One region of the Shewanella sp. BJSY2023SW001 genome, then DNA from elsewhere that is predicted to be linked to it. Evidence: riboswitches for the same ligand, from Rfam matches in the RefSeq annotation. Region 1 holds a riboswitch; the other holds the start of a gene.
What was found. Region 1 has a riboswitch for thiamine pyrophosphate ahead of ACMHXH_RS08770 (TonB-dependent receptor). Riboswitches for the same ligand answer to the same signal wherever they lie in the genome.
Positions count from the first base shown of each region.

Region 2: linked by a shared signal. The riboswitch ahead of thiC (phosphomethylpyrimidine synthase ThiC) and the one ahead of ACMHXH_RS08770 (TonB-dependent receptor) in region 1 are both predicted to bind thiamine pyrophosphate.

Region 1 covers NZ_JBKORF010000036.1:117,853-133,417, reverse strand. Annotated here, with positions in the region: gene ACMHXH_RS08795 (PDZ domain-containing protein) at 1-176, opposite strand, end outside; gene hinT (purine nucleoside phosphoramidase) at 418-774, shown strand; gene ACMHXH_RS08785 (PaaI family thioesterase) at 771-1,271, shown strand; gene ACMHXH_RS08780 (PaaI family thioesterase) at 1,268-1,720, shown strand; gene ACMHXH_RS08775 (YcfL family protein) at 1,738-2,127, shown strand; TPP riboswitch at 2,273-2,382, shown strand; gene ACMHXH_RS08770 (TonB-dependent receptor) at 2,438-4,594, shown strand; gene ACMHXH_RS08765 (hypothetical protein) at 4,658-4,918, shown strand; gene pnuC (nicotinamide riboside transporter PnuC) at 4,922-5,572, shown strand; gene ACMHXH_RS08755 (phosphotransferase) at 5,569-6,675, shown strand; gene ACMHXH_RS08750 (DUF6279 family lipoprotein) at 6,728-7,573, shown strand; gene ACMHXH_RS08745 (DoxX family protein) at 7,850-8,461, shown strand; gene ACMHXH_RS08740 (NAD(P)H nitroreductase) at 8,553-9,101, shown strand; gene ACMHXH_RS08735 (MBL fold metallo-hydrolase) at 9,169-9,909, opposite strand; gene ACMHXH_RS08730 (chemotaxis protein) at 9,922-10,530, opposite strand; gene ACMHXH_RS08725 (2OG-Fe(II) oxygenase) at 10,870-11,493, shown strand; gene ACMHXH_RS08720 (LysR family transcriptional regulator) at 11,575-12,462, opposite strand; gene ACMHXH_RS08715 (adenylosuccinate synthetase) at 12,679-13,935, shown strand; gene ACMHXH_RS08710 (GNAT family N-acetyltransferase) at 14,252-14,866, shown strand; gene ACMHXH_RS08705 (GNAT family N-acetyltransferase) at 14,911-15,366, shown strand; gene ACMHXH_RS08700 (hypothetical protein) at 15,422-15,565, shown strand, end outside.
Region 2 covers NZ_JBKORF010000011.1:18,757-34,321, forward strand. Annotated here, with positions in the region: gene ACMHXH_RS01825 (DNA polymerase Y family protein) at 1-130, shown strand, start outside; gene ACMHXH_RS01830 (error-prone DNA polymerase) at 130-3,348, shown strand; gene ACMHXH_RS01835 (tRNA-uridine aminocarboxypropyltransferase) at 3,377-4,003, shown strand; gene trhA (PAQR family membrane homeostasis protein TrhA) at 4,078-4,758, opposite strand; gene ACMHXH_RS01845 (hypothetical protein) at 5,135-5,338, opposite strand; gene ACMHXH_RS01850 (hypothetical protein) at 5,363-6,292, shown strand; TPP riboswitch at 6,457-6,556, shown strand; gene thiC (phosphomethylpyrimidine synthase ThiC) at 6,785-8,887, shown strand; gene thiE (thiamine phosphate synthase) at 8,889-11,477, shown strand; gene thiS (sulfur carrier protein ThiS) at 11,467-11,667, shown strand; gene ACMHXH_RS01870 (thiazole synthase) at 11,669-12,448, shown strand; gene thiH (2-iminoacetate synthase ThiH) at 12,441-13,598, shown strand; gene ACMHXH_RS01880 (hypothetical protein) at 13,723-13,977, shown strand; gene ACMHXH_RS01885 (putative metalloprotease CJM1_0395 family protein) at 14,338-15,384, shown strand; gene ACMHXH_RS01890 (NMCC_0638 family (lipo)protein) at 15,526-15,565, opposite strand, start outside.

The DNA.
Region 1 (15,565 bases):
AGCTCATCAAAGGCTTGAATATCTATGATATTGCGACAAAAATCGCGAACCATGTAGCTGCCTGGGATCCAGCATGGCAACCAAAGTTCCTGTCTCGGGGCCGGAGCCTGAATGGTGATTTTGACCTCGAACAGGTGAGCGTGTGGATCTATGGGGCAAATCTGATAACTGATCATCTGATATCCGTATGAATCGTTGGCGAGTGCCGGGAGCCAAATTGGTTCATCTCCGGCTGAGCATGGCGACAATGCTGCCAAAAAAGCCAGGCCGCGGCAATTACTTGCCGAGTTTTAACAGGCTTGGGGGGCAAATCGCCGCGGCCGATTACATCTCTGGGCCGAATGGTATTATACTGCCAAGAACACAGTGATTTGGCCCTTGGGCCGAGTCTGAACCGATACACCGGAGAGTGGCAAAATGGCCGAAGAAACCATATTCAGCAAAATTATTCGCCGTGAAATACCCACGGACATACTGTATCAGGACGAGTTGGTGACTGCCTTTCGGGATATCAATCCCAAGGCTCCCACCCATCTGCTGATAGTGCCCAATCATCTGATCCCCACAGTCAATGACGCCAAGGCCTCCGACGAGCAGGCCATAGGCCGTATGGTGACAGTGGCCGCCAAGTTGGCCGCCGAAGCCGGGATCGCGAAGGACGGCTATCGTTTAATCATTAACTGTAATGAGCATGGCGGCCAGGAAGTGTTCCACATCCACATGCATCTGCTTGGCGGTAAAGCCTTGGGGCCTATGGTGAGTTCAGCGTCATGAAAGTCAATCCGGAGTTTTTCCCGCTGACGACCCTGGCGAGCCGTTTTGTCAACCAGTTGGCCCAGTGCCGTCGCCTCGGGCTCAAGGTGCATGAGGGCAGTGAACACCATGTACTGATAGAGTTGCCTTACAGCACCGAGCTGGTGGGTTACCCTGAAACCGGAGTTATCCATGGTGGGGTTATCACCACTTTGATGGATACTGCCAGTGGCTGCGCCGTGGTTTGTGCCATCAAGGACAAATACGGTTCGCTGGAGATCTCGCCGACTCTGGATCTGCGGGTCGACTATATGAAGCCCGCCGAGCCCCACAAGCCGGTGTATGGTTTTGCCGAGTGTTATAAGTTGTCATCCAGCGTCGCGTTTACCCGGGCCATCGCCTATCAGGACAGCATAGACGACCCCATCGCCCATGCGGTTGGCTCCTTTATGCGGATAAGCCCTGAAATGATTGGGGACACTTTCCGTAAGGCACTGATGGGTGAGGAGACGAAATGACAGATCCCAAGGCATCCCTGGATGTAAAAAGCATAGTTGCCAAAGTGACAGAAACCAATGATTTCAGTCATTTACTTGAGCATGTTCCCTACGCCCGCTTTATTGGCATGTTGGTAGAACGGTTTGGCGATGAGCTGGTGTTTCGCTTGCCGGCCAAAGATGACAACATAGGTAACCCGGTACTGCCGGCCATTCATGGCGGCGTGATAGCCGGGTTTATGGAGATGTCGGCCATCATCCAGCTTATGGTGTTTATGCAAACCAGTAAGGTGCCTAAGGTGGTTGATTTTTCCATCGACTACTTACGTGCCGGTTATCATAAGGATAGTTTCGCCGAGTGCCGAATAACCCGTCAGGGACGGCGAGTGGCCAATGTCAATATCGACTGCTGGCAGACCAACCGCAAGCAGCTGATTGCAACCGCCCGGGCACACTTTTTGATTGATTGAGAATAAGGGATTGGCAGATGAAAAAAGTCTTGGTAATAGCAGCAACCCTGCTGGCTCTGGCAGGCTGCGCCAACCATACGGCCGGGGTGTATGCCAGCTCGACCGGTGAAAGTCGCATCGACAACAGCAGCTTTGCCCGCTCGGTGAGTGTCGGTGACTTGATGGCAAGAGGCGAGGGCGGCTTGCTCAGAGGCACTGCCACCATCAGCAGCAAAGTCGCTACCGATATGCGTGTTCAGTACAAATTCACCTGGTATGACGCCAGCGGTTATACCCTGGATGATGAAGGTGTGTCCTGGAAGTCGGTCAAGCTGCATGGTAAACAGCAGTTGCAGGTGAGCGCCGTGGCGCCGAATCCGACTGCCAGTCGTTTTGAGATCTATGTGCGCGAGGCCTTTTCAAACTAAAAGTTGCAACCTCGGCACCACTGCCGCCCGAACCATTATTCCAGTTGATGCTCAACGAACGGGACTATTGGTGTGGGCGGTTTTTTATCCCCCCAGATACAATTTGGCAACCTGGCTCACTTTTGTTGGTAACTCGTGTATACTGGCCCTCGCCAAGGGGTGTTTACCGCATTGCGGTTGACTGAGATGTCGTATGACGAACCCTTAGAACCTGATCCGGCTAGTACCGGCGTAGGAATGGGCCACAATTCGTGCACTTTCAACTCGCTTTCTTATTGCCGGATCTCAAACTGTGAATATTTGAGGTCCTATGTCCAAGTTTACCGTACCTACTCTGCTCGCCAGTACCATTCAGATGCTGCTGTGGGCACCCGTTCATGCCGCCGATAATCCCGGCGTTGAAAAGCAAGATGAGCAACAAGCCATGGAAGTGATAGTCGTCAGCGGCGACTTTCGTGGCCTGACGCTGGAGAAGATGCCCTCCAGCGTGACTGTTATCGACGAGCAGCGCATTGAAGATCAAGGCGCCGAGCATTTCGAAGATATGCTGGGTAACGTAGCCAACTTCAACTGGTCAGGTGCCAGCTCCCGGCCAAGATACTTCCAGATCCGCGGGGTCGGTGAGCAGGAGCAATACCAGGGAGCGCCCAACTCCTCTGTGGGCTTTATTATCGATGATATCGATCTCTCCGGGCTGGGCAGCGTTTCCAGCCTGTACGATCTGCAGCAGTTTGAAGTGCTGCGTGGCCCTCAGGGCACCCGCTATGGCGCCAATGCCCTGGCCGGTCTTATCTATCTCAAGAGCAATGATCCCACAGACGTATTCGAGCACGGCGCCGAAGTCTCGCTCGGTAATGATAATCTGCAAACCTTCAGCGGCTTCAGTTCCGGCCCAGTGACAGATTCCGGCAAGCTGCTCTATCGTGTGGCGCTGCAGCAACACAAGCAGAACGGTTATCGCGACAACCTGTATCTGGGCCGTGACGATACCAATGAGCGTGATGAATTCAGCGGCCGTATCAAGCTGCGCTGGTACGCCACCGACAAGTTGCAGGCAGACTTCACTCTACTGCACGCCGATTTTGACAATGGTTATGATGCCTGGACTCTGGACAATAACGGCTTCGATACCATTACCGATGCGCCGGGCGTCGACAAACAGCGCACCACGGGTTCCAGCCTCAAGCTGAGTTATACCGGCTTTGAGGCTTTTGAGCTGGTGTCCCTGTCAAGCTATGCCGCCACAGATCATCACCACGGTTACGACGGTGACTGGGCCAACCCGGATTACTGGGCCGGAAAAGAGTGCGGCGGCGCACCCTGTGAGTACGATTACACCTGGGATAAGCGTGGCGAGCGGCGCACTCTGTCACAGGAGTTCAGATTCAGCTCCAACGAGGCCGGGCGGATTTTCGGCGGCAGCACCGACTGGCTGGCCGGGCTCTATTTTATGGATCTCGATGAGGACAATGATCTCTACTCTGAATACAACGGCGGGCCGGATGAAGTGCTGACTTCCCGCTACAGCGCCAGTAACTATGCGGTGTTTGCCCAGTTGGACTCAGATCTGGGGGCGGGCTACAGCCTGTCTATCGGTGCTCGTATCGAGCGACGTGAGAGTGACTACAGCGACAGCAATGGTGATGCCTTTAGCCCATCGGAAAACATGTGGGGCGGCCATATCGCCCTATCCAAGGCGCTGGCTGAACACCATGAAGCCTATGTTCGGATAGCTAGAGGCTACAAGGCCGGTGGTTTTAATATGACGCTGCCCCAGGAGCTGGCCGACAAGAAAGAGTTCGATACCGAAATCCTCTACAACTATGAACTGGGGCTGAAATCCAGCTGGGCCGATGGCTTGCTGGATACCCGTCTGGCACTGTTCTTTATGGACAGGGAAGATCAGCAGGTAGCGGCCTCACTGCAGGATCCTGTCGATCCCCAGCGCTTTATTCTGTTCACCGAAAACGCCGGCAGCTCCAATAACTATGGCGCCGAGCTGGAAGCCAACTGGTATCCCACAGATTCACTGCAGTTCTACACCAGCCTTGGGTATCTGCAGACAGAATACGGTGATTACCTGTATCAGGATAAATATGGCAACCCTGTGGATCTCAGCGGCCGGGAACTGGCCCACTCGCCGAGATGGACCTATAGTCTCGGCATGACCTGGCGCAATGACATGGGCTGGTTTGCCAACCTCAACAGCAGTGGCAAGAGTGCGTTCTACTACTCAGACAGCAATGATTCCCGCTCTGAAGACTATCAAGTGGTCAACGCCAAGCTGGGCTATGAGGCAGACAAGTGGTCGGTTTACCTCTGGGGCCGCAACCTGTTCGATGAAAAATACGGCGTGCGCGGTTTCTACTTCGGCAATGAGCCGGATCAAAACTGGGCCGAGAAGCAATATATCCGCTACGGGGACCCACGCCAGATTGGTGTGACCTTCAACGTCAAATTTATCTGATGGCATAAGCCGTTGTCGGCCGGGGCGTGTTGCAGCGCCCCGGTTCATTACAGGAGATGTAAAATGAAGTTAACTGCCGAAATCAGCATGTATCCGCTCCACGATGAGTATCTGGAACCTATTCAATGGTTTATCAAGCGCCTGGACAGTTATGCCAACATAGAGAGAACCACCAATGCCATGGCGACTCAGGTGTGCGGTGATTATGCCGAGGTGATGGCCATGCTGGCCACCGAGATGCAGGCAGCGCACGAGAAATTTGGCAAGGCGGTGTTTGTCTGTAAATTTATCGGTGGTGAGCTGAACTTGGGCCACAGGGAATAACCCATGAGTGAATTCTGGCACTGGCTCGCCGAGGCCGGCTCTCAGGCCCAGGGCATGGGCGCCTGGGAAGCGGTAGCCGTGGTATTGGCCTTGGCCTATCTGCTGCTGGCCATGAAAGCCAATATCTGGTGTTGGGCGGCAGCCTTTGCCAGCACCGCCATCTACACTGTGCTGTTCTGGAAAGTCGCGCTGCTGATGGAGTCAGTGCTCAACGTCTATTACATGGCGATGGCGCTGTACGGATACTGGCTCTGGCGCCGGGGTGGGGAAAACCATCAAGGAGTGGCCGTGACCTCCTGGCCCTGGCAGCGGCACCTGGTACTGATTCTGTTGACTGGGTTGGTGTCTCTGTTTGTCGGTCATATGATGGCGACTTTCACTCAGGCAGCCTTCCCCTACCTGGATGCGGCAACCAGCTGTTTTGCTGTGATGACGACTTTTCTGGTGGCGCGCAAAGTGCTGGAAAACTGGCTCTATTGGGTGGTTATCGATCTGGTGTCCATCTATCTCTATTTAAGCAAGGGCTTGATGTTGACCTCACTCTTGTTTGTGCTCTACGTGGGGATGGCGGTAGCCGGATACTTTATCTGGCGCGCCAGAGCCCAGGAATCCCGCGGTCGCGACTCCTCACAGCTTGAAAGCGGCGCGGCATGAAAGGCAAACCGCTGACAGAACTTGAGGCCAGTCTGGGTGAAGGTTTGAGCTGCGAGCTCAACGCCGCCCTCAAGCGGCTACAGTTGTGGCCGCTTGAGGGGGCCAAGCCGCTCACCCTTGGGCTAAGCAACCAAAACTGGCTCTTGCAAGCCAGCAGCGAGTTATTGGTGCTGAGAGTCAATTCCCCGGGCTCAGACCGTATCTGCGACAGAAACAACGAACTGGCATGTTGGCGGGTTGCCGAGAAGGCGAATTTGGCACCAGGGCTGATTTGGGTCAGCGCTGACAAGGGGTTATATCTGAGCCGCTTTATCGAACAAGCGCCGCAAGCCAACTGGCAGCAGTTACTCGCATCCAAAGGCGCGGCCGAGATCGCAAGCGCGGCTCATAATGCCTTTGTTAATCGCAACAGCTTCTCTGGCCTGCCTGAGCGCAAACATGATTCTAAGCATGATTCTAAACATGAGTCTAAACATGAGCCTAAACATGAAGTTGGCTCAGGCGCTGTATTGGGAGCCAGGCAAGGCAAATCACCTCAGGCCTTACTGCTGGAGTTGCTGCTGGGGCTGAGGGCATTGCCGGCCCCCAAGCTCGAAATCAGTGTTGCCGAGCAGTGGCGCATCTATCTGGAGCGGCTCGATGACATGGCACTGAGCCGGGGGCAGCCTTCAAGCTGGCAACAGCGGCTCATGCAACTTCATTCGGCCCAAGGGTTATTCGAGCAGTGCAACACTCGGCTGGAGGCCTGCCTGCTGAGGCTGCAGTATTGTCACAGGGATCTCAATCCTCATAATTTGCTGCTGGCCGAGAATGGACTCAAGTGCGTCGATTTTGAATATGCCTGCGCTTCCCACCCGCTGTTTGAGTTGGCCGGGGTGCTGTCATCCCATCAACTGAGCGCCGAGGGGCAGCAGTGGCTCATTTATCACTATCTTGAGCAGCATCCACATTTAACCGACGATGCCCACCTGGCCGTGGCTGCAGCCGTCGATGTCTACTGGCTGTTTGCCTGCTGCTGGGCCTTGCAGATGGCCTGGGACAATCAGCAGCAGTCTTATCTCGACTGGTTTGATGACTTCTGGCATCTTGTAAAGCATCAATGAGTCAGGCAGGGAAGCGGTCGCCTGGCCTTAGCCAACTTAAAGTATTTAATGGATGAAACGCATTGTTATTGCCCTGGCGCTGCTTATTGCGCTCAGTGCCTGCTCCACCAAGGTCAGCTATTATTTCCTCGATTGGGCCATAGAGTGGCAGCTGGAAGATTATGTCACTCTCGACCGGCAACAGGAGCAGGCGTTTGACGCTATTCTCGACCCTTTTCTCGCCTGGCATCGCAGCCAGGAGTTACCCAGATACAGTGCCCAGTTAAAAACGCTGCAAACCGAGCTTGCCGATGGCACTTTAACGCCACAGAGTTGGCGTCGTCATGTGGATACGGCAAGAGATCACTGGTTTCGGCTGTTTGCCCAGGTGTTTGACGATCTTTTGCCCCTTATCGCTTCTTTGAGTGACCAACAGGTCGCCCAGGTGATTGCCAAACTGGAGGCCGATGAGCAGGAGCTGGTGGATGAATACAAGGACAAGAACCAGGAACAACTGATTGAAGATGCGGATGAACGGCTGGAGGAGCTGTTTGCCGATTGGCTGGGGCGTTTGAGTGAGCAGCAAAAGGCCCTGATCCATGAGCACAACAGCCGCCGACTGGCGACCCTGGATATGTGGCTCGAGTATCGTCACGAGTGGCTCCGGCAGTTCAAACAAGCCTTGCTGCAACGCAGTGATTCTGACTTGTTGGCGCAGCGCTTGCGGCTGCTGATAACAACGCCCGATGAGCTCAAGTCAGATGTGCACAAGCAGAAATTGGCGCAGAACACTGAAAACTTCGGCATGCTGTTATTGCAATTGCACCAGAGCCTGAGTGAGCGCCAGCAAAAACACTTCAAGCGTAAGCTGGGCAACTTGATTGACGATCTGGATGAACTGAGTCAGGCATCGCCTTGAGTTGGCACAGCCCTGAGCTTATGAGGCAGACATAGCCCTGAGCTTATGAGGCAGACATAACCCTGAGCTTATGTGGTCGTAAAGCGGGTCTTTGGTCTGTAGAACGGGCATTGGACCATTTGCCCGCGAACCACGCCTTGCATCCAGGCCCGTAAGCGGACGCAGAGCAGGCATGGGACTTGTTTGCAGCTTCCTAAAGTAAAGACTGAAATAAAATCGTTTATTGTCGGGTCAACTGCAACATGACAGGAATACTCCCCGAATAAGGAGGTTTTCATGCAAGCCATCATTCAAACCTATGCGGCATTTTTCAAATCCCTGCGCCACTTCGATGGCCTGGCACCTTTGGCGCTGCGGCTCTATCTGGCGCCGGTGCTGGTGCAGGCCGGTTACAACAAACTCAGCCACTTCAGTGACACTGCGGCCTGGTTCGGTAATCCGGACTGGGGGCTGGGCTTGCCCATGCCTGAAGTGATGGTGGCGCTGGCCGCCGGGACCGAATTTTTTGGTGGCTTGCTGCTTCTGCTCGGGTTGGCCACTCGGCTGGTGGCTATCCCCATGAGTATTACCATGTTGGTGGCGGCCTTCAGTGTGCACTGGTCCAACGGCTGGCTGGCGATTGCCGACCCCTCATCCTGGCTCGCAAACGACAGGGTGATGGCTTCGGTGGAGAAGCTTGAGCGGGCCAAGGGGATACTGCAGCAACACGGCAATTACGACTGGCTTACCAGTTCGGGTAACCTGGTGATCCTCAACAACGGCATTGAGTTTGCGGCCACCTATTTCATTATGCTGTTGGTATTGCTGTTTATGGGCGGCGGCCGTTACACCAGTGTGGACTATTTTATTGGCCGTAAATGGCTGCCCAAAACCGCTAACGTCGGCTGATTGTTGCTGAGTCCCGGTTTTTTAACTCTGGCGATCCGGGGCGGATTTGGTATCCTGTGAAGTCATTGATATCTCAGCTGAGGATCGCGCATTGGACGCACTTACTCTTCTTCTTACCCGACAATCATGTCCACGACTGCAGGCTCCGGCGCCGAATGAGGCGCAACTGAAAATTATCCTGGATGCCGCGGCCAGAGTACCGGATCACGGTGGCCTGACGCCCTGGGAATTTATTATTGCTACCGGCGAAGGACTCAATCGCCTGGCGGATATTTTTGTGGCGGCTGCAACAGCAGATGGTGCCGACGAGGGATTTATCAACAAGGCTGCCGGTATGCCGCTCAGGGCGCCTATGGTGATAACCGTGGTTGCCAAGACCAAAGATCATCCCAAGGTGCCTGAGCTGGAGCAGCAATTGGCAGCCGGCTGCGCCGTAATGGCGATGCAGCAGGCCGCATTTGCCCAGGGACTTGGCGGAATATGGCGCACAGGTGCCTTTGCCTTTGACTCTACTGTCAATACGGCGCTGGGGCTTGATGGCAGCGATCAGATAGTGGGCTTTCTCTATCTGGGCACCCCTGTGGTTGAAGCGCCGCTCAAAGCCACCAAAGAGGGCAGCGCCTTTGCCCGCTATCTCTGATTGCTGCAGGACACTTAATGGCGGAGAATTTGCCATGAGCTAAGCTCATGGCATCAAGCTATTACATTCAGTTGCCTGTGACCGCAACCCCCACTTCCAGGCGTTCAAACCAGTCGAGAAACTCCGGTATCTGCTCGCCCCTGAATATCCGTCCGTGCTGCGGACATAAATAGTCCAGCTCCAGTTCTCTCACTCTGGCTATCCAGTCCTGTTTGGCGCGGTTGGAGGGCATCCATCTTTGATGAAAAAAGCGCATCTTCTCGGTATGACGGCCAAAGTCATCGACAAACAGCCCGGCATCCGTGTCTTCCAGTGCCGCACCTATATCGCCTGACATAAGTATCTTGCCGACAGGGTCGTAGACATGAAAATTGCCGGAAGCGTGCAGATAATGCGCCGGAATAAACTGCACCTCTACGCCATCGAGCGTCAGCTTGCCACCTTGATCTTTAATGGCCTGGTATTGGATATGCTCCATCCCGAAATGGCGGATGAAACCTTCCCAAATCCAGGGTGCGTGCAGCTGGGCCTGCTCCAGCGTCTGATCCCACAGCCCCAGGGAGGAGATGATATCGGGATCCTGATGGGAGGCGAATAGATGGGTGAGTTGCTCTATGGGGATGTGACAAACCACATTGGCCAGCATGGGGGCAAATAGCTCTATACCACCCGGGTCCATCAGCAAAGCCTGCTCGGCAGTGACCAACATATATTGATTGGTGTCTATGATGCCGTCGGGTTTGTCCGGATCCCGGCCAAAATAGATCCATTTGTGGCTATGGGTTTCCAACAAGAGTTGGCTCTTCATCCCTGTACTCCCTTATTGTTCAAGTAATTGAATCGCCTTATCTACCTGAGTGCGGATCGCGCCGGCAGCAGCATCGACCCGGTTGGCAACATGGTTGAAAGTGGCCTGATCGGCGGGTTTTATCCGGCAGGCTTCGATGCGGCACAGCGAGGCCAGTACTTTAGCGGTTTTCAGCTGCTGGCAGAGTTCTTCCAATTGCAATTCAATGTCCAGGCTCAGGCGTTTGCACTGCTGCTCAAGGGCCGTAAAGTGTTGGCTGTTCTTCTCCAGCGCCGGCATGATGCTGTCGCCATAACGGGCTTTGCGGGCTTTCTCCCTGGCGCGGGCAAATTGCAGCATCGCCTGGCGGACTCTGGTCTGCTCGCTGGTCAGGCGGCTGATGGTCTGCGCCAGATAATTGATTTTCGCGGCTGAGTGGGTGGTGAAATGCGCCAGTTCGTCGATGGAGTGGGTCAGCGCCTTGAAGCCCAGTGCCATGCTGCCGGCACGAATCGATGCCGCCTGGGCATTGCTGGCGATGATATTGATCTCTTTGCAGTGGCCCTGAGTCTTTTCCAGTTCGGCGGCTATGATGGCGGCACGAACATAGAACTGACGCGTTGGTTGACGTTCTGATCCCATAATTCACTGTTTTACAGTCATAATCCTGTTTGAGAGTATAGAAGATAATTCACTTCCCAACCGGCACGAGCCGATTTTTCCCGTCAATGGATTCAAGCCATAACTCAAGCGCTTGAATTTGCACCTTGTTTAGCTTGAAGAACCGCTTTGAGAATAGATACTTAGTGTTGTAACCATATGAATTAAAAGTTTTATTTTGATTGTCAGCCTAAATCGAATGCTCTAGTATCCGCAACTATCAGAACCAGCCCCTGCTTTATTCTAGTGGGGGCTTTTTAGGTTGTGGCTTTGTCAGTACGCAGGCAACAACAGCCGCAGCATTTCAGAGAGGATACCCATTTGGTTTCGCTGTTAAATGATGAACTATTGGACAGGATTGCCGATGCACTTACAGACAGGGGATACATAGTGCTTGAGGATGTGCTGCCGGAGACATTGAGCCGCGCGTTGCTGGATAAGGTTAACCACTCGCCGGTAGAGAGTTTTCGCTGGGCTGAAATCGGCCGTGGCAATGAGCGTGTTCGCGAACAGGAGATACGTTCAGACAGGATCCGCTGGTTGCATGAAGCACAGCAACCGGATGCCGACTATTTGGAGTATATGGCCTACTTGCGTCATGGGCTTAACCAGCGCCTGTTTATGGGGCTATTCGATTATGAAAGCCATTACGCCTTTTATCGCCCTGGTACTTTTTACCGTAAACACTTAGATGCGCTGCGGGGCAGTCGCAACCGGATCTTGACCACGGTATTTTTTTTGAACCCCGATTGGCAACAGGGTGATGGCGGTGAGCTGATGCTCTATGAAGAGGACGACGCTTTGCTTGAGCAGATCCCGCCGAGAATGGGCACTCTGGTGATCTTCCTGAGCGAGCGTTTCCCCCATGAAGTACTGCCAACCCATAAAGATCGCGCCAGCATAGCCGGTTGGTTTCGGGTAGCCGGTAGCTATGAACTACCATAAATAACACTACTGGCATGTTGCCTCTGGGCGGTATTTTTGAGCACAAGCTAAATCCAGGGGCATCAGGCTTATGCAGTAGCTTCAGCTAACACTCGGTGAGCGCAGAATCTCTTCATCTACCCAATGGAGCAGTTTTTTGATGGCTTTGGATAGCACTTGGTTCTGGCGCACTATATATCCCAGGCTGGCCGAGGGGAAACTGGGCAGTGGCGTCATGCAGGACTGTAGGTTGAGTTTGGGATGCAGGGCAAAGTCCGGCACTATGGCAATACCGAAACCGGCTTCGGCCCAGTCTATTTGGGCATCCACGCTGCCCACTTCCATGATGCGATATTCCGGTAGTTTGAGCTCGGGAAGCGCCGGGTCAATCAGATCCCGGGTGCGGGTATCATGTCCCAGCAGTATCAAGGTAGGTGCTTCCTGCGGGCTTGGGACTTTACCCTTCTGCCAGGTCTTGAGATCATTGCCCAAGGCGTACCATTTTACTTGTTTCAGCTCGGTAAAATGCAGCGGCTGACTCTCTTTTTGCGCCATAACAAAGCCGAGATCGGCCTTGGCACTTTTTACCAGGTCTGCTGCCTGGGAGGATGTGGTGTTCAGCAACGTCAGGTCGATGCCGGGGAATTCGGTTTTGAACGACTGAAAAGGGCCTATCAGCAGCCATCTGGAAATGATATCGCTGGCGGCTATGGTCATGGTGCCCTGGCACAGATCATTGATGGCGTTGAGATCGGCCTGGCAGCTTTGCAGCTCCATCAGGGTGTTGTGTGCACTCCTTAACAAGCGCTCACCGGCTTGGGTCAGCCGAAATGGATTACGCTCAATCAGCTTTACCCGGGTGGTTTGCTCCAACTGCTTGATATGCAAGCTGACATTGGGTTGAGTCATATGCAGCTCATTGGCTGCCTTGCCGAAGTGTTCCAGGCGGGCCAGGGTGACAAAGGTCTTAAGCCAATGGAGTTCGAGCATAGCAGCCTCTTTAAGGGTTTTTTAAACGGTACTTTTGACGTTTGAGGGGCAGGCGCTTTATGGTTGGCGGCTTGGTCATGGCAATTGCCCACTATCTTCGATTCCGATGCAAAATATCCTGATATGGATTTCTTATCAAGCTTATAATGATTATTAATTTTTCTTATTCATGCCGTGGTCATAGGATAGACAGGTTTTTGTTTAGGAGAACTGGAAATGTCGTCTATTGTTGTAGTTGGTGCAAACTGGGGTGATGAAGGTAAAGGCCGTATCGTGGACTATCTGGCAGATAGCGCGGCGGCGAGTATACGTTTTCAGGGCGGCAACAATGCCGGCCACACAGTTGTGAATGACTTTGGTACATTCAAACTGCATCAACTGCCTAGCGGCGTATTCAATCCAAGTTGTTTGGCGGTATTGGGTCCCGGCATGGTGATAAGCCCGGCGCCACTTTCCGAAGAGATTGCCGAGGTGAAAGCCGCCGGCGTCAATGTCAATCTGTGCATTTCCGACCGGGCGACTCTGTGCCTGCCAATCCACGCCATTGAAGATACTCTGGAAGAAGAGCGTCTCGGTGACGGCGCTTATGGTTCTACCCGCCAGGGCATTGCCCCGGCTTACGGTGACCGGGTAATGAAAAAAGGCATTCTGGTGGGTTGGTTGAAGCAGCCTGAAGTACTGCGTGAACGTATCCAGTTTATGCTGGACTGGAAACTGCCGCAGCTTAAGGCGCTGTATCCCTCTTTTGAATTTTCGCAAACCGCAGAAGAGATGACCGCCTGGTTGCTGGAAGTGTCTGCCCCTTGGCGTGATGCCATCTGCAACGTGAGTGAGCCGCTGAAAGCGCTGCAGGCAAAAGATCAAAACCTGCTGTTTGAAGCCCAGTTGGGCGCGGGTCGTGATCTGGTTTACGGTGAATACCCTTGGACCACTTCTTCCAACGTGACCGCTGCTTATGCCGGTCTTGGCAGTGGTTTACCGGCACTGCGCCCCGAGCGGGTGATTGCGGTAGCCAAGTCCTTCAGCTCCTCCGTTGGAACCGGCACCTTGATCACCGCCATGGAAGAGCAGGACAACTTCCGCGAAGCCGCCAATGAGTACGGCGCGGTAACCGGGCGTCCCCGTGATATGGGCTATTTCGATGCTGTGGCCACCCGCAACGGTGTCGAGCTGCAGGCGGCGACCGAAGTGGCGCTGACCAAGCTGGATTGTTTGAGTGGGATGCAGGATCTGAAAATCTGCATCGATTATCAGGGCGATCACAGCGAAAACCCGATTTGGCCACAAACCTCTGCTTTGGCGCCTGTTTATGAGCAGATGGAAGGCTGGAGCGAAGACATCACGGCTTGCCGCACCTTTGAGAGCCTGCCACTGGCGGCACAAAAGTACGTGCAGCGGGTTGAAGAGCTGATGGGTGTTCCGGTGAAAATGATCTCTGTTGGCCCAGAGCGGGCGCAGATGATCCTGCGTTAACAAGGTTGCCTGTTTATGCCCAAGTCTCTCCGTGTGTGACATAGTTTAGGGAGGCTTGGGCATCATAGTATTTGTTAATTGACCGAGCTTTATTTGGGTCATTGTGCTTTCTTTGCTGTTAGCTATTTCCCCTCCGCATTTCAATTTATTGCCGTGCCCTTTGAACTGACCTGCTGTTATCATTGGCTTTGATTTTTACAGTCGTTTTGAAAGAAACCATTTGTTAACATTTAATCTGGTTTAATGATTTATTCATGTTAGTCTGGTATTTAAACAAGCGTTAAATCATTATCTTGCATTATTAGGGAGGCAAATCATGGGACTGGAAGCATGCTTGACCGGAGAACATGTGATCCTCGAACCTTTGAGTCAGGATCATCTGCCGGCGCTGTCGTTGGCGGTTGCCGATGGTGAGTTGTGGCGCTTGTGGTACACCAACGTGCCGCATCCGGATGAGATGAAGGACTATATCCAGCAGGCTTTGGACAGTGAGCAGCGCGGTGAAGCCTTGGCCTTTGCAGTACGTAGCCGAGACAGCGGTGCAATCGTTGGATGTACCCGCATTTGCAACTGGGATCAAGCCAACCGACGGCTGGAGATTGGGTATACCTGGTATGCCAAGAGCGTGCAGCGCAGCGCCATCAATACCGAAACCAAACTGTTGTTGCTGGAGTACGCCTTCGAGACCCTGGATGTGATGGCGGTGGAGTTCAGAACCCATTTTCACAACCAGGCTTCGCGGGAGGCCATCACCCGCCTGGGGGCCAAGCAAGATGGCATCTTACGCAATCACAGACTGCTCAAGGACGGCAGCGTCAGGGATACAGTGGTTTATTCCATCATTGACAGCGAATGGCCAGAGGTGAAGCAAGGCCTCAAGGACAGGCTGGCATTTTACAGTGATCAGTACCGTGTCGAACTCGCACAGTGAGTAAGCGCCACTTAGGACAATATTGAATCGAAGGGAAACCATTCATGCTAAAGCAAGTTATTCGGGCACAGTCACAGGATGCCGAGATTATCTCACCGCTGTTTGATGAGTATCGTCAGTTTTATGGTTATCCCAGCGAGCCCGAACTGGCGTTAAGCTTTATCAGCCAAAGGCTTAAGCGGGATGAATCCGTGATATTTTATCTGCCGGATGAGCAAAACCAGGCTTTGGGGTTTGTGCAGCTCTATCCCGGCTTTTCTTCGCTGCGGGCGGCGCAGCTGCTGATTCTCAATGATATTTATGTTACTCAACATGCCAGGTGTGTCGGCATAGGTCGTGCGCTGCTCGATGCCGCGCTGAATTATGCCAAAGCGCAGGGCATTGATGAGTTGATCCTCGAAACCCTGCGTAATAACGTCAGGGCGCAGGCGCTCTATGAGTCCATTGGTTTTGTCCGGGACAATGAATTTTTCCATTACAGTCTGACTCTAAAACCTTGAAATTCATCAGGCACTAAAGTAGCTTGCCTTCATCGATATCAAGAGGATCACCAAGATGTCCCCAAAAACTGCTTTGTCTGTCGTCGCTGTTATCGGCTTGTTTTCCAGTGCCAATGTGCTCGCCGGCCCCGCCGAGGAGGCCTTTAGCGCCGAGTTGCAACAATGCGCCGCCTATTATCAGATAAGTTCTGAAGCCATA
Region 2 (15,565 bases), on a different contig from region 1:
ACAGAGCCCCTGGCATTCAGGGCCTTTTCCCTGCCGGGATTATTTTCTTGCCCATCATAAGGAGAGCGGCGGTCTGTGTTGGCTGTTCCGCACCGCTAATGGGCTCTTTCTTCATGCTTGGTTCAGCTGATGTACGCCGAATTGCATGCTATTTCCAATTACAGCTTTTTGCGCGGGGCTTCCCACCCGGATGAGTTGGTGCAGCAGGCCGCCAAACTGGGCTATGAGGCCATCGCCATTACCGATGAGTGCTCTCTGGCGGGTGTGGTCAAGGCGCATGAGGCCGCCAAAAAAAGCGGTATCAAGCTGATTGTCGGCGCCGAATTCCACCTGCCGGAAGGCTGCCTGGTGCTGCTGGCAAGAAATCGCCGGGGCTATGGTCTTATCAGCACTCTGATAACTAAAGGGCGGCGCCGGGCCGATAAGGGCAAGTATCGGTTAAGCCTAGATGATTTTGCGGCCATTGACCGCGGCTGCTTTTGCCTGTGGCGGCCGCCATCTGTGAGCGAGTTGCTGGTGCAAGCCGACTTGCAAAGCACTGAGCACCAGAGTCTTGGTCAGCAGAATGTCGATCATCAGAACTCTAAAAACCAGGGAATAGGCAACCAAAGCCCAAGTCAGCAAACCCCTTGGCTGACGCAGCTGCAGCAGCGCAGTCTGGCACAGTTGAATACCCTGACGGCACGGGTTAAAGCCGCGTTTTCACTGCCGCTTTATCTCTTGATGGAGCGGCAACTGCAACCCGGAGAGGCCTGGTATCTCGAGGCCTGTGAGGCGCTGTCGAGTTGTTTTTCCCTCCCCTGTGTCGCCGCCGGTAATGTGCAGATGCATCTTGCCGAGCGGCAAAGGTTGCACGATGTACTCAGCTGTATCCGTCATGGCTGCGCCGTGCCCATGGCCGGCAAGCTGTTATCGGGTAATGCCGAGATGGCGCTTAAGCCGATAACTGCTATGGCCAGGCGTCACCCTCAAGCCTGGTTGGCAAGGAGTTGTGAGCTGGCGTCCCGGTGTCATTTCAGTCTGGATGAACTCAAGTATGAGTACCCGGCCGAGTTGGTGCCAAGCGGCCTAAGTGCCAGTGAATATCTGGCACAAGAGGTGGAAAAGGGCGCCCGCAGGCGTTTTGGCGAGGCGGTTCCACCTGAAGTGCAGACTCAGTATCGGCGCGAGCTCAAGCTGATTGCCGAGCTTAATTACGAATACTTTTTCCTGACTATTTATGATCTGGTCTGTTTTGCCGCCAGGCAAGGGATACTGCATCAGGGACGAGGTTCGGCCGCCAACTCTGTGGTCTGTTATTGCCTCGGGATCACCGAGGTGGATCCCACCAAGGTCAACATGCTGTTTGAGCGTTTTATTTCCAAGGAGCGCCATGAGCCGCCGGATATCGATGTCGATTTTGAACATGAACGCCGCGAAGAGGTGATCCAGTATATCTACCAAAAATATGGCCGTGAGCGTGCAGCCCTGGCCGCCAGTGTGATCACTTATCGTTTCAAGAGTGCCATGAAAGATGTTGGTAAGGCTCTGGGGCTCAGCGAGCAACGGCTGGATGAGCTGATAGGCGCTGTCGATCGCCGCGATCCGCAAGTGCCTTGGCAGCAGCAGTTGCAACAAGGCAAGCTGTTGCCACAACAAGGTTTGGGGCAGTGGCTGCTGCCGCTGGTGGAGACCCTGATGGGTTTTCCAAGGCACTTGTCGCAACATGTCGGCGGCTTTGTGATTTCGGCCGGGCCATTGGCCGAGCTGGTGCCGGTAGAGAATGCCGCCATGGCCAAGCGCACAGTGATCCAATGGGACAAGGATGATCTCGAGAGCCTGGGGCTGTTAAAGGTTGATGTGTTGGCGTTGGGAATGCTGACGGCGATCCGCAAATGTTTCGAGTTGATCTCCCGCCACATTCATCCCTTTGCCATGTCGGATATTCGTTGGGAAGATCCGGCTGTCTATCGTATGTTGCAGCAGGGCGACAGTATGGGGGTGTTTCAGGTGGAGTCACGAGCCCAGACCAGCATGCTGCCCAGGCTTAAACCCGCCTGTTATTACGATCTGGTGATACAGATAGCCATAGTGCGTCCGGGGCCAATTCAAGGAGACATGGTGCATCCCTTTCTGCGCCGCCGCGATAAAATCGAGTCGGTCACTTTTCCTTCGGCCGAGGTGGAAAATGTATTGTCACGCACTCTGGGGGTGCCCATTTTTCAGGAGCAGGTGATCCAATTGGCCATGGTCGCCGCCGGTTTCAGTGGCGGGGAAGCCGATCAGCTGCGCCGCGCCATGGCTAGTTGGAAACGCAGTGGCGAGCTGGAGCAATTTGAACACAAGCTGCTTCAGGGGATGACGGCCCGAGGCTACAGTGACACCTTTGCCAGGCAGATATTCAGCCAGATCCGCGGCTTCGGCGAATATGGTTTTCCCGAGTCTCATTCGGCCAGCTTTGCGCTCCTGGCCTATGTTTCGGCCTTTCTCAAACACTATTACCCGGTGGCGTTTTGCTGCGCCTTGCTCAACAGTCAACCCATGGGCTTTTACAGCCCGTCACAGCTTATTCAGGATCTTCGTCATCATGGCGGCCAGGTGTTGCCGGTTTGCATCAACCTCAGCCAGTGGCACAGCACACTGGAGCGACAAACCGATGGTTCCTTGGCACTGCGCCTCGGGTTCAGGTTGGTCAAGGGATTATCCGAGCACAGCGCCGCCAAGATAGTAGCGGGTCGGGGCGAGGGCTTTACTCACTTGTCGCAGTTGGCTGCTCTGGCACTGCCAAGGCGTGAGCAGGAGGCGCTGGCCAGCGCCAATGCCTTTGCTACCCTGGGGGGCGATCGCCATCAGATCAGGTGGCAGTTGGCCGCCCGTCAGCAGAGTTTGCCCTTGTTTGAGCTGCCGGACGAGGCCGATTTTCGCCTTGAAACCGCCTTGCCTGAGGTCACTGAAGTCGATGCCTTGCTGGCTGACTACGCCTGTACCGGGCTGACCCTGGGACGCCATCCTCTGGCACTGCTCAGAGAACAGGGGTTACTCGGCAAGTGTCACAGCGCCACCTCTTTGTGGCAGTGCCGTCATGGCCAGAATGTGACTGTGGCTGGGCTGGTGGTCGGCAGGCAAAGGCCTGGCACCGCCAGTGGAGTCACCTTTATCACCCTCGAAGATGAAACCGGTAATGTTAATCTGGTGGTATGGAGTGATACGGCCAGAGCCCAGAGACAGGCTTATTTGAGCGCCAGGATCCTCAAGGTGAGTGGGGTCGTGGAATTTTCGTCCGGCGTATTACATCTGCTGGCCGGTCGGCTGGAGGATATCTCGGGCAGTATGCACGCGCTGGTGGTACACTCGCGGGATTTCCATTAGCCGATAAGTCATTAAGCTGCTGTTGCCTGTGAAAATAATCCTGCTGACCCATGAAAGAGAGCTGAATCGAGCCAGTAATACAGCCACCCTGGCGCTTAATGCTTATCCGACTCTGTGTAAGCGGGTACTGTGGGCGCGTAAAGCCCCGGATGCTTGGTTAATGGAGCACTTGTCTTTGGGGCGAACCGCCTTACTCTATCCGCAAACCGAAGAAAGTACTTCCGAAGAAAGTATTTCGCGAACTCAAGCTGCAAATGAAAGCCCAAACGTAACTCCAGACCCAAGTTCAAAGCTAAACCCAAGCCCGGCTCAGGGCGCAACATTGCCTCAAGACGCTACTCAGGAAGCCGTTCAGAAAACTGCTCTGAAATTAGGGAAGCCGCTAAATTCGCTGGTCATACTCGATGCAACCTGGCAGGAGGCCGGCAAGATGTATCGCCAAAGCCCCTATCTGCAGTCGCTTGCCAGAGTCGAACTGCAAGCAGAGCAGGGCTCAGCGTTTCGGTTACGGCGCAATCAGCGCCAGGGCGGGTTATGTACCTTGGAATGTATTGCGGCTGTTTGGCAAGACTTGGGTGGAGGCTATAGTATCGCCGCTCGGAGGTTACTCAGTGAATTTAATCAATGGCAGGCTGAGATAAGAGCTCCGGCCTAGCTGCACTAGAGTTGGCACAGCAAGCCGGAAGCCGTCTCTCTAGGGCGGCGCTGAGTTAAGCCTATTCGCCTGCGTTAGATCACCGTCAGATAAACACACAGGAAATGGCAAACGGCGCCGCCCAATACAAATAGATGCCAGATGGCATGATTGAAAGGGATCGCCTTGGTGGCGTAGAAGATCACCCCCAAGCTATAGCTCAGGCCTCCGGCCAACAGCAAGTTGAACCCGGCAGTTGACAGGTTATCGATAAGCTCAGGCAACACGGCGACGCAGAGCCAGCCCATGGCCAAATACAATATCAGGCTCAGCGCCTTGAATCTGTGAATAAAGCAGCTCTTGAACACTATTCCCCCCAGTGCCAATAACCAGATGGCTACCAGTACCCATTCTTCCTGGGCATCGGCCAAAGTAATTAACATCAGCGGGGTATAGGTTCCGGCTATCAACAGATAGATGGCGCAGTGATCCAGCATCTTGAGGCGCCGTTTCCACTCTGGCTGAGGAATGCTGTGATACAGGGTCGAGCAGAGGAACAGCAGGATAATACTGCTGCCATAGATGGTTACACCTGTTAACTGAATGGTGTCCAGCGAATGCCAGCCCTTGAGTAACATCAGCACTAATCCCAGAATGCCGGCAATCACCCCCAAACCATGGCTGACGGCATTGGCTATCTCTTCATTCAGACTGTATCCAGCGGAAAACTGGCCATTGAACTGGGCTTCGGCTGCTGGGACTTTGCTGTTGGGCATGATTGACTCTCTGGTTCGACCTCATTGAAAGTGAGTCTAACAGCGCTATGGCACTCTGGCTAGATAAAAGTGTACAGCTGTTCGCTGAGATTGATTTGTTCTTTAAACCGTATCATCTGCATTTTTTGCAAACGTCTAATGCTGCACCTTAACAACTCGTTGCTCGGCTTCCAAGTCGCTTTTTACAGTTATTTTGTTCAGAGGATCCCGTCAGCCTTATTCGACAAAGGTTTTACCTGTTTTGTTTGAAGCCATCGATTTGAGTTTGTAGCGTAAATTGCTTTTCAAACAAGGGAATGAACTTTTTACCGAGGGTTTTCTCTAACACTGAGTTTACATTTGGCGAAAGATAAATCAGCGGCTTATGCCTCCACATTCAGATAAATTGATTGCCAGCCGAGACGAAAGCCCGGCGACAATGGCAAGCTTGAGCTTCAGCATTCCGGGTAGGGATGCTGCCTTTGAGCTTGATCTGGATGAAATCCTTAACACAGGTTCCTGCCAACCAAGCCATTTTCAAATACATTCGATTGACCCTTTCTTTGACCAATCGCTTTTTAGTCAACAGCTTGGGGTTCAACCCCAATGCCTGGCGCAAGTTGGCATGACTAAAAAAGCAGAGCAGGGGGATGCTGAGGCAAAGGGCAACGCCATCAGTAGTTGGACCGTGGCGGGAGCCGCGCACTTAGTGCTATTGCTGGGGTTATCCTGGTTTTGGCAGCAGGCCGAATGGCGAAGAGTGGTGACAGAGCCTGCCAAACCCAAGGCGTTGCAATCCTATCTTTATTTCAGTCAGCCCAGCCCCAAACCGTTAACGCCAGTGCCGGAAGCCTTGGCCGAAGAAGCAATAATCCAGTCCAAAGAAGCGATAGAGGTTAAAAAAGCTGACTCAAGCAAGCGTTCTGAGCCACCAAAGCAGGCCGCCGAAGAGCCGCTGCAAGAGACTGAACAAGTGGCTGTGCAAGAAACTGTTCAAGAAGCTGAGCAAAACCCTCGGAAAGACAGAGTTAAAAACCTGAATGAGCAAAGCGTCCCCAAGATTCGGGATCAAAGCGTTAAACCTATTGGTAGCGTCATTGAAGAAACGAAAAATGCAGCCGTACCTGCGCCAGAGCGAGCAAATGACTTTAAATCGCAGCCGGCAGAGCAAGCTCAGCTGGACTTCAGTTCAAACGCATTAAAGTCTGCCCGAAAAGTATTGCAACACTCGCAACAGCAGGCGCTGCAGCAGCTATCACAGCAATATGCGGATAAGGCTACGGGACGCAAGAGCCTCAGTGAAATGGATGGGGAGATGGAGGTGCTTTGGGTCAATGACGCCGATGATTTCAATAAAGTGGCCAGTCTGGATCTGCCGCTCGACCCTAACCGTATCGTCAAGGATGGTGATACCTGCTATCGGGTCGTCAAGGTGCCGACTCCGCTCAATCCCTACGCCGAAAACTTGGGGTTTCCATTTAAGTGCGGTCAGACAGAGATGGAAAAAGCACTCAAGGAGGCGGTGGCCAGCCGTCTAAAGCGGCTTGGTAAGTGAGTTTTGCAATCAATTTATTTGATTGGAAATAGATTGGTTTCCAGATTTTTGTAAATATTTGTATTAACTTCAAATGATTAACTTGTGATTTTAATGGATTAGATTCTGCGGCGCGTTTTGCTGTCGGGCTTGTTTCCCGCTTCCGCTTGTGCTTATACTCGGCAGTAATCTTGTCGGAGTGCCCTCTGGGCTGAGACCGTTTATTCGGGATCCGTTGAACCTGATCAGGCTAGCACCTGCGAAGGAAACAAGCATTCAGCTGCAGCATTACCGCAGCCACTGCGAGCAAAAATCTATGCCAAAGGCTTTAAAGAGCCGAGGCGATATCTGGCTTCTCCAGCGGACATTGAACTGACCTGAAACCACGAGGTCAGTCTGCCAACACCGCCGGAGGAAGACTCCAAATCAAGGAGTTTAACCAGTCAGCTTGCGCCGCTTATTATTCAACTCTCCTGACAAGCAATTTCATTTTCCAAAAGAGTGAGCTTGCTTATGTCAAATCGTCAATCCAATCGTCGTCAAACCCGAGAGGCCGCCCAGGCTTTTATCGATAACCTTAAACCCTTGCAGCATCCCAATTCACAGAAGCTGTTTGTTCAGGGCTCCCGGGCCGATATTCAGGTTGCCATGCGCCAAATCAGGCAGACAGACACCCGAATACCAACCCAAGATGGCAGCGCGCAATTTGAACCCAATCCCGTTGTACGTGTTTATGATTGTGCCGGCCCTTATTCAGATCCCAACGCGGCTATCAATGTGCGCCAGGGCCTGGATAAACTGCGCCAGGGCTGGATCTTAGAGCGTGATGATACGCAAGAGCTGACCGAGGTCAGTTCCAGTTTTACCCAGCAGCGACTGGCGGATGAAGGGCTGGATCATCTGAGATTCGACGCTTTGCCCAAACCGCGCCGGGCCAAGCCGGGTAAGCGAGTGACCCAATTGCATTACGCCCGCGCCGGCATTATCACTCCTGAAATGGAATATATCGCCATTCGTGAAAATATGGCCCGGGCCAACGAAGCGCTTGCCAAAGATCCGCAACTGGCCCGCAAAGCCAAAGGAGAAGCCTTTGGCGCTATAGTTGCCACGCCGATAACCCCTGAGTTCGTTCGCAGCGAAGTGGCCCGTGGCCGCGCCATTATTCCCGCCAACATCAACCATCCGGAAGCCGAGCCTATGATCATCGGCCGTAACTTTTTGGTGAAGGTCAACGCCAATATCGGTAATTCGGCGGTGACCTCTTCCATCGAGGAAGAGGTGGAAAAACTGGTGTGGGCCACCCGTTGGGGCGCCGATACGGTGATGGATCTGTCCACCGGCCGTTATATCCACGAAACCCGTGAATGGATAGTACGCAACTCGCCTGTGCCCATAGGTACCGTGCCCATCTATCAGGCGCTGGAAAAGGTCAACGGCATTGCCGAAGATCTCAGTTGGGAAGTGTTTCGCGACACCCTGATAGAGCAGGCCGAACAAGGAGTGGATTACTTCACCATTCATGCCGGGGTCTTGCTGCGCTATGTGCCCATGACGGCCAATCGGGTGACCGGCATGGTATCCCGCGGCGGCTCCATTATGGCCAAGTGGTGCCTGAGCCATCATAAGGAAAACTTTCTCTACAGCCATTTCCGCGACATCTGTGAGCTTTGCGCCGCCTATGATGTGTCACTGTCGCTCGGTGACGGCATGCGCCCCGGCTCGATTGCCGATGCCAACGACGAGGCTCAGTTTGCCGAGCTGGAAACCTTGGGTGAGCTGGTGAAAATCGCCTGGGAATACGATGTGCAGACCATAATCGAAGGGCCGGGCCATATTCCTATGCAGCTGATCAAGGAGAATATGGACAAGCAGCTTGAGTACTGTGATGAGGCGCCTTTCTACACCTTGGGGCCCCAGACCACGGATATTGCGCCCGGCTATGATCATTTCACCTCTGGCATAGGCGCGGCGATGATTGCCTGGTACGGCTGTGCCATGCTCTGTTATGTGACCCCCAAGGAGCATCTGGGCTTGCCTAACAAGGAAGACGTTAAACAAGGGCTTATTGCATACAAAATTGCGGCGCATGCCGCCGATGTCGCCAAAGGACATCCAGGTGCCCAGCTGCGCGACAATGCGTTGTCAAAGGCCAGATTCGAGTTTCGCTGGGAAGATCAATACAACCTGGGGTTGGATCCCGATACCGCCCGGGCGTTCCACGATGAATCCCTGCCTCAGGAGTCTGCCAAGGTGGCGCATTTTTGCTCCATGTGCGGCCCCAAGTTCTGCTCGATGAAAATCACCCAGGATGTACGCGACTATGCAGCGTCTCTGGCTGCATCCTTGTCTGCATCTCAGCTAGCTTCGGGGGATTCGTCAGGGCCAGACTCGGCAGAGCGCCAAACCGAGCCTGTGCAGGCAGAAGAATTGACGGCACAGCCGCTGGAAGTACTGGATGCCGAGGCAGGGATGGCGCGGATGTCGGCGCAGTTCAAGGCCGCTGGCAGCGCCCTGTATCAACCGGCAACAGTAGGCGAAAAGTCCGAGTCCAATCCCAATCCAAAGCCTAAGTCCAAGTCCAAGCCAGAGGCTACACGCTATGAAGAGGAAGCCTGAAATGGCGGCTGATAAAAGGCCGATAGTCTGGAGCATAGCCGGCTCAGACAGTGGCGGCGGCGCCGGTATCCAGGCCGATCTTGCCACCTTGAGTAATCTTGGCTGCCATGGCTGCTCTGTCATCACCACTTTGACCGCCCAAAGCAGTGTGGCAGTGACGCTAACCGAGGCGGTGAGCGAGGAGATGTTGCTGGCGCAGCTCAATGCTCTGCTCGGAGACTTACCGCCCAAGGCGATAAAAATCGGCTTGCTTGCCAATCAAGCGCAGCTGCAGCTGCTTTGTGACTGGTTGGCTCGGCACCTGCCTGATGTTCCTTTGGTGGTCGACCCTGTCATGGTGGCCAGTTGCGGCGATGCACTCTCTAAGAGTACTGCAACGGGCGCAGCGCGGCTCGATTACCGGCCGCTGGCGGTGCTCGCCACTGCGCTGACCCCCAATATTCACGAGCTGGCGTTGCTGAGTCGCAGCGATATTCATGACTTTCCTTCCTGGCAAGATGCGGCAACTTGCCTGGCAAACGAACTGCCTTGCCATCTCTTGGCCAAGGGCGGGGATTTCGAGGCGGGGATCGCGCGCGGTCTGGCAGAAGACTTATTGCTTTTTAAAGACTTGCCTCACAGCTCAGGGTTGCATCAACGGCAGGGGTTTGTGTTGGCGAGCCCAAGGCAAGCATCCAGCAACAACCATGGCAGCGGTTGCACGCTATCCAGTGCCATAGCGGCATTTTTGGCCCACGACTGGATCTTGCCCGATGCGCTAATTCTGGCCAAGGCCTATATCAATGGCGCTTTGGCGCAGAGTTATCGGGTAGGCAGTGGTCCCGGGCCCTTAGGTCGACCCGGGGCTTGTCTGGCCGCCGAGCTTATGCCTGTCATCTGGCCGCTGGAGGATTATCCCTGGGCCAACCCAGCCCAAGTGCTCGGCGCCCCCTGGCTTGCAGCGCCAACCTCTGCTGATGCTGTTAGTGCTAAAGGCGTTGGTGTTAAAGGCGTTAGTGCTGAAGGCTTTAAAACACTGCCCCATAATCTGGGTATCTACCCGGTCGTGGCCGATGTCGAATTGCTGGAAGCCTTACTCAAGGCAGGTTGCCGCACTATTCAATTGCGGCTCAAGGAGGAAGTGTTGCCCGGCTCGAGCGCCGAGCGGGCGATCATTCGCGCCATCGCGCTCGGGCGCCAATATCAGGCGCGGGTATTTATCAATGATCACTGGCAACTGGCCATTGCCCACGGCGCCTTTGGTGTGCATTTGGGCCAGGAGGATCTCAGCCAGGCATCCCTTGAGGCCATCCAAGGGGCGGGTATGGCGCTGGGGTTATCCAGTCATGGTTATTTCGAGGCGCTGCTTGCATTGCGCCACAGGCCCAGTTATCTGGCCCTCGGACATATCTTTGCCACCAAGACCAAAGTGATGCCGTCTCTGCCCCAGGGACTGACGCGCCTTGCTGCCTATAGCGAAACCTTCGGCTCCTTGCTGCCGACGGTCGCCATTGGCGGCATTGACGAGCATAACCTTGATGCCGTCAAACATACCGGTGTTGCCAATGTCGCCGTGGTGCGGGCCATTACCGAGGCCGCCGAGCCGGTAACGGCCTTCAGGCGCCTGACACAAAGCTGGATAGGGCGAGCAGCCGCTATTGCAAGTGGGATTAGCCATGCTCAACAAAATGGCGGGGGTCAGGAAGGTGCAGCTGAGCGGGACGGTACTGGAGTTCTGGGCCGTGCTGGGGTTCAGGACTGTGCTGGGGGTCAGGACTGTACCGGGCTGAGCGATCGCGACTTTATCCGTTACGGTAGCCAGTTGCTGCTGCCCAGAGTCTCAGAAGCGGGGCAGCTCGCCTTACAGGTAATGACGGTCGCCATAGTGGGGCTCGGAGGTCTTGGTCATCATCTGGCGCGCTCTTTGGCCGCCGCCGGAGTAGGGCGTCTCATTCTAATCGATCCCGATATTGTCGAGTTGGGTAATCTGCCGAGGCAACTGCTCTACAACGAGCAGGATATCGGCCGTTTGAAGGTCGACGTGGCCAAGGAAAAGCTGGGGCGCGATTATCCAAACTGCCTGATTGAGATTGAGCCCAAGCTATTTGGCCCCAAGAGCGCGGAGCTTATTCGTGAGGCGTCACTGGTATTGGATGCCAGCGATAATTTCCTTTGCCGTCATAACCTTAATCAAGCCTGTGTGAAGCTGGGCAAAGAGCTGATTGCGGCGGCGATCAGCGCCGATTCCGGCCTATTGTGTCATACCGCCCCTTGGCTTAACCCCGAGGCGGGCTGTTACGAATGCCTGTTCCCGCGAGACAGCACAGGCTCGGGGCGCTGCCGCGACATGGGGGTTCTGGGTCCTGCGGTGCAAACCCTGGCGGCGATGCAGTCGCTGGCCGCCATCAATACCCTGCTTGGAGAGCGCAGCACCCTGGGACGGCTCATCAGCCTGGATTGCCGAACGTTAACCGTACGTGAGGCTGCGCTTTGCGCCGACCCGGCATGTCTTTACTGTCAAACCCACACTCAGGCTGGACATAAAACACAAACCCAATTCATGAAAGGGCGCCCAGAGCTTAGCCGTGAGGAGAATTGCGATGCAAATTAAGATAAACAATCAAGTCAAAGAGTTGCCTGAGGCTATGACGCTGTTACAGCTGCTCGAGTGGTGTGAGATAGCGCCTGGCAGCGTGGCGCTGGTGCGTAATGGCGCCGTAGTGCCCAGATCTCAGTGGCCAGAGCTTGAATGTCAAAACGGAGACAGCCTCGAGCTGTTTTCCGCCGTTGCCGGAGGTTGATATGTTGCAAATTGGCGAGTTTGAGTTTCAATCCAGGCTGTTTGGCGGCACCGGCAAGTTTGCTTCGGCAGAACTGATGCAACGCTCGCTCGTGGCCAGCGGCGCCGAGTTGGTTACTGTGGCGATGAAGCGGCTCGATTTTAACCAGGGCAGTGATGAATTGCTGGCACCGCTCAAAGAGCGCGGCGTGCAGCTGCTGCCCAATACCGCCGGGGCCCGCAATGCCAGGGAGGCAATTTTTGCCGCCGAGCTGGCGCGGGAGATGCTGGGCACCCAACTATTGAAGCTGGAGATCCACCCGGATCCCCGTTATCTATTGCCGGATCCGGTAGAAACACTGGAAGCGGCCCGGGTCTTGTGCAGCGATGGTTTTACCGTACTGCCTTATGTGCATGCCGATCCCGTGCTGTGCTTGCGCCTCGAAGAGGTAGGCTGCGCCGCCGTGATGCCGCTTGGCAGTCCCATAGGTTCCAATCAGGGGCTGGCCACAGAACCCTTTTTGAAGATCATCATAGAGCAGGCCAATGTACCTGTGGTGGTGGATGCCGGGATCGGCGCGCCGTCTCAGGCGATGCGGGCGATGGAGTTGGGCGCCGATGCCGTGCTGGTCAATACTGCCATCGCCTCCAGCTTGGATCCCGTGACCATGGCGAGTAGCTTCAAAGATGCGGTGCGCGCCGGGCGAGCGGCCTATCTTGCCGGACTCGGGGCCATCAGCAATCGAGCCCAAAACACCAGTCCGCTGACCGGGTTTCTCAATCTGGGAGAAAACCATGGCTGATTTTCTCGAGCGTTTTACCGCTATCGACAGAGATCTACTGCGCCTTGCTATTGCCAGTGTCAGCGCCGCCGAGGTTGAGCGCTGTTTGGCGCGGCCCGAGACGATAGCGCACAATCCCTCGGCCTTGCCTATTCTCTTGTCACCGGCGGCCCGGGAGTTTCTCGAGCCTATGGCGCAGCTCTCTGCTGCGCTCACCCGCAAGAAGTTTGGCGCCAACATAGGTCTCTATGCGCCGCTCTATGTTTCCAATCTGTGCGCCAATGATTGCGACTACTGCGGTTTCAGCATGAGCAACAAAATTCGCCGCAAGACCCTAAGCCAGGCCGAACTGGATGCTGAAATTGCCATTCTCAAGCAGCGCGGCTTTGATTCTGTGTTGCTGGTTTCCGGCGAACATGAAACCAAGGTAGGGCTGGATTATTTTGCCAAGGCGCTGTTGAGGCTCAAGCAGGACTTCAGCTATCTGGCGATTGAAGTGCAGCCCCTCGCCGAAGCGGGCTATCGGCGCCTGGTTGATGAGGGACTGGATGCCGTGATGGTATATCAGGAGACCTATCAGCCCGCCACCTATGACCGCCATCATCTCAGAGGCAATAAAAAGGACTTTGGTTTCAGGCTTAATACACCGGACAGGGCCGCCAGGGCCGGGGTCGACAAGATAGGCCTGGGGGTTTTGCTCGGGCTGGATGATTGGCGCCTGGACTCGGCACTGATGGGATTACATCTGGACCATCTGCAGCAAAAGTACTGGCGTAGCCGCTTCAGCGTGTCGCTGCCAAGGCTCAGGCCGTGCGTTGGTGGGGTAACGCCGGCTGTGACTCTGGATGATGCCGGATTGGTGCAGTTAATCTGCGCCATGCGCTTGTTCAGCCCGGCGCTGGAGTTGAGTCTCTCTACCCGGGAGAGCGCCTCACTCAGGGACAATCTATTGCCCCTTGGGATCACTCATGTGAGTGCCGCCAGCTCAACAGAGCCAGGTGGTTACAGCAATCCCAAGTTGCAGCTGGATCAGTTCCAGATAAGTGATGAGCGAACTGTCCCTGAGGTGGTCAGTGCCATTCGAGCACAAGGCATGCAACCTGTGTGGAAAGATTGGGACGCGAGTTGGCTCGCAGGCGCCTCTTTTGCGGTAACCCATCAAGGCGCATGAACCTTTCGGGCTGTACATCTGCACCGAATTGACCAATAATCGTTCAAAGCTGTGGTTGAAATGGTAGCAACTGATTTTAACCACAGAACGACAATCCACAGTCCAATACAGACAAGGGGCAATTATGCAAATTCCATCGGCTTTTTCGGCGGGAGTTCAAGGGCTGCAAAGCGCCCAGTCCGGCCTGACTCAGGCAACAGTGGATATCGCCCGTCCGGCACCTGCGCAGCAGGCCGATTCGGCCCGCCCAGTTGAGGAGGCAGACAAAACCTCGGCACTGGTATCGGCATTGGAATCCAAGGCCCAGGGTCAAGCTTCAGTAGAGGTGATTGAACGCGCATCCGACACCTTGGGCAGTATCATAGATATCGAGGTGTAATATATGGTTGGCGCGCTGGCCGGCGCGGGGCTGACGGCAACAGCCGTGTCCCGGCGGCCAAGCTCGTCAATTGCCAGCTTAAGCAGTGGCAGCTCCATAAACCAATCGCCTCTCAGTGCCAACCCTGCCGGTAAAATCTCCGCCAGTCAAAATCCCTCTCAGGTAAGTGGCGTAAAGCCAACCCCATTAAACCCGAGTCAATTAAACCCGAGCTCGGGAAATCAAAGCCCAATCAATACAAGCGCACTCAATACAAGTTCAGTTAATCCAAGCCCAGTCAATTCAAGCCTGCACCAAGGTTCAATTGCGCAACATTCAGAGCCTCAAACCGTAAAACCGCCGCGGGAAGCACTGGTCAGTTTGACTAAAGGAGCCCTGGGGGCAGCGGCCTTGTCCAGCTCAGGCCATTGGCATGGAGAGGTTCAAGCATCGACGCAGCTCGCGGGGACATCGACTCAAGCATCTGCCTTTTCCGGCCAAGGGGCTGACATTGCCGGCGGCCCTGCGATACCAGTAACTTTAGTGGGAGAAGCGCCTGAGGTTCCCGCTTTTAATGGCACAAATACTTCCGCCAACTCTATGGGTGAGGCAGAGCAGGATTTTGACAACACTTCCGGCAGCTCTTCGAGTCGCTCATCGAGCCAGGCAGGAAGCGAAGTAAAAGAAGGGGACGAGGGGGCGGCTCGTCAGTCAACCGGGGAGTCGAATACTACAAGCGCCGCTGAACCCAAGCCGGATGAGGCACAACAGAAACAGCAGCAGAAGCAGAAGCGTGAAAGCCGTGAGCAACAGGCGCTTGAGCGGGAAATCGACTCCCTGATGAAGCGCGATACCCAGGTGCGCTCCCATGAACAGGCTCATGCCGCAGTAGGTGGGAGCCATGCCGGACAACCGGCATTTGAATTCGAGAAAGGACCCGATGGCAAGCGCTACGCGGTGGAAGGCGAAGTTCAGATAGATGTCTCTGTGGTGAACGGCGATCCGCTGGCGACCATGGCGAAAATGAAACAGGTCTATGCGGCGGCGATGGCACCTGTCGATCCCTCCATGGCCGATATCCGGGTCGCCGCCGAGGCGATGCGTAAATATAACCAGGCAAGGGAAGAGGCCGGCACCCAGAGACTTGCCGCCGCGCCGAAGCCTGAGCTGAGTCAAAACCTGATGGGAGCCGTAGATCCGGCCGCTGAAAAGTCCGCGGCTTCCTTTGAACCCAAGGCTGGCGAATCTGCAAACTTTCCCATAGGCCTGTCTCGTCTGATGGGCGCCATAGCACAGCAGTCAAATGCCTTGAATGAACAGACTTTCAGTCCATCCAAGGCCGAGTTGCAGCTTGAGTCGGGTTCAGTTGCCGATGTGATAGCCGCTGAGCAGCAACAGGCGCAGCGCATTCGGGATGAGAGTCGTTAGTGCTTCACCTATCTTCAAGGCCAATTTGAGTTCGGCGATGGCGCGGCATAATAACCTCCTTGTTAAATGCTTAAACAAAGCATAGTCGGGGGTTTACTTCCGCGTCATTAACGCTGGGTGTCCATATTCTCGCAAGGCATACTAGACGCCTTTGTATGACATTACAGCAACTAAATCACTA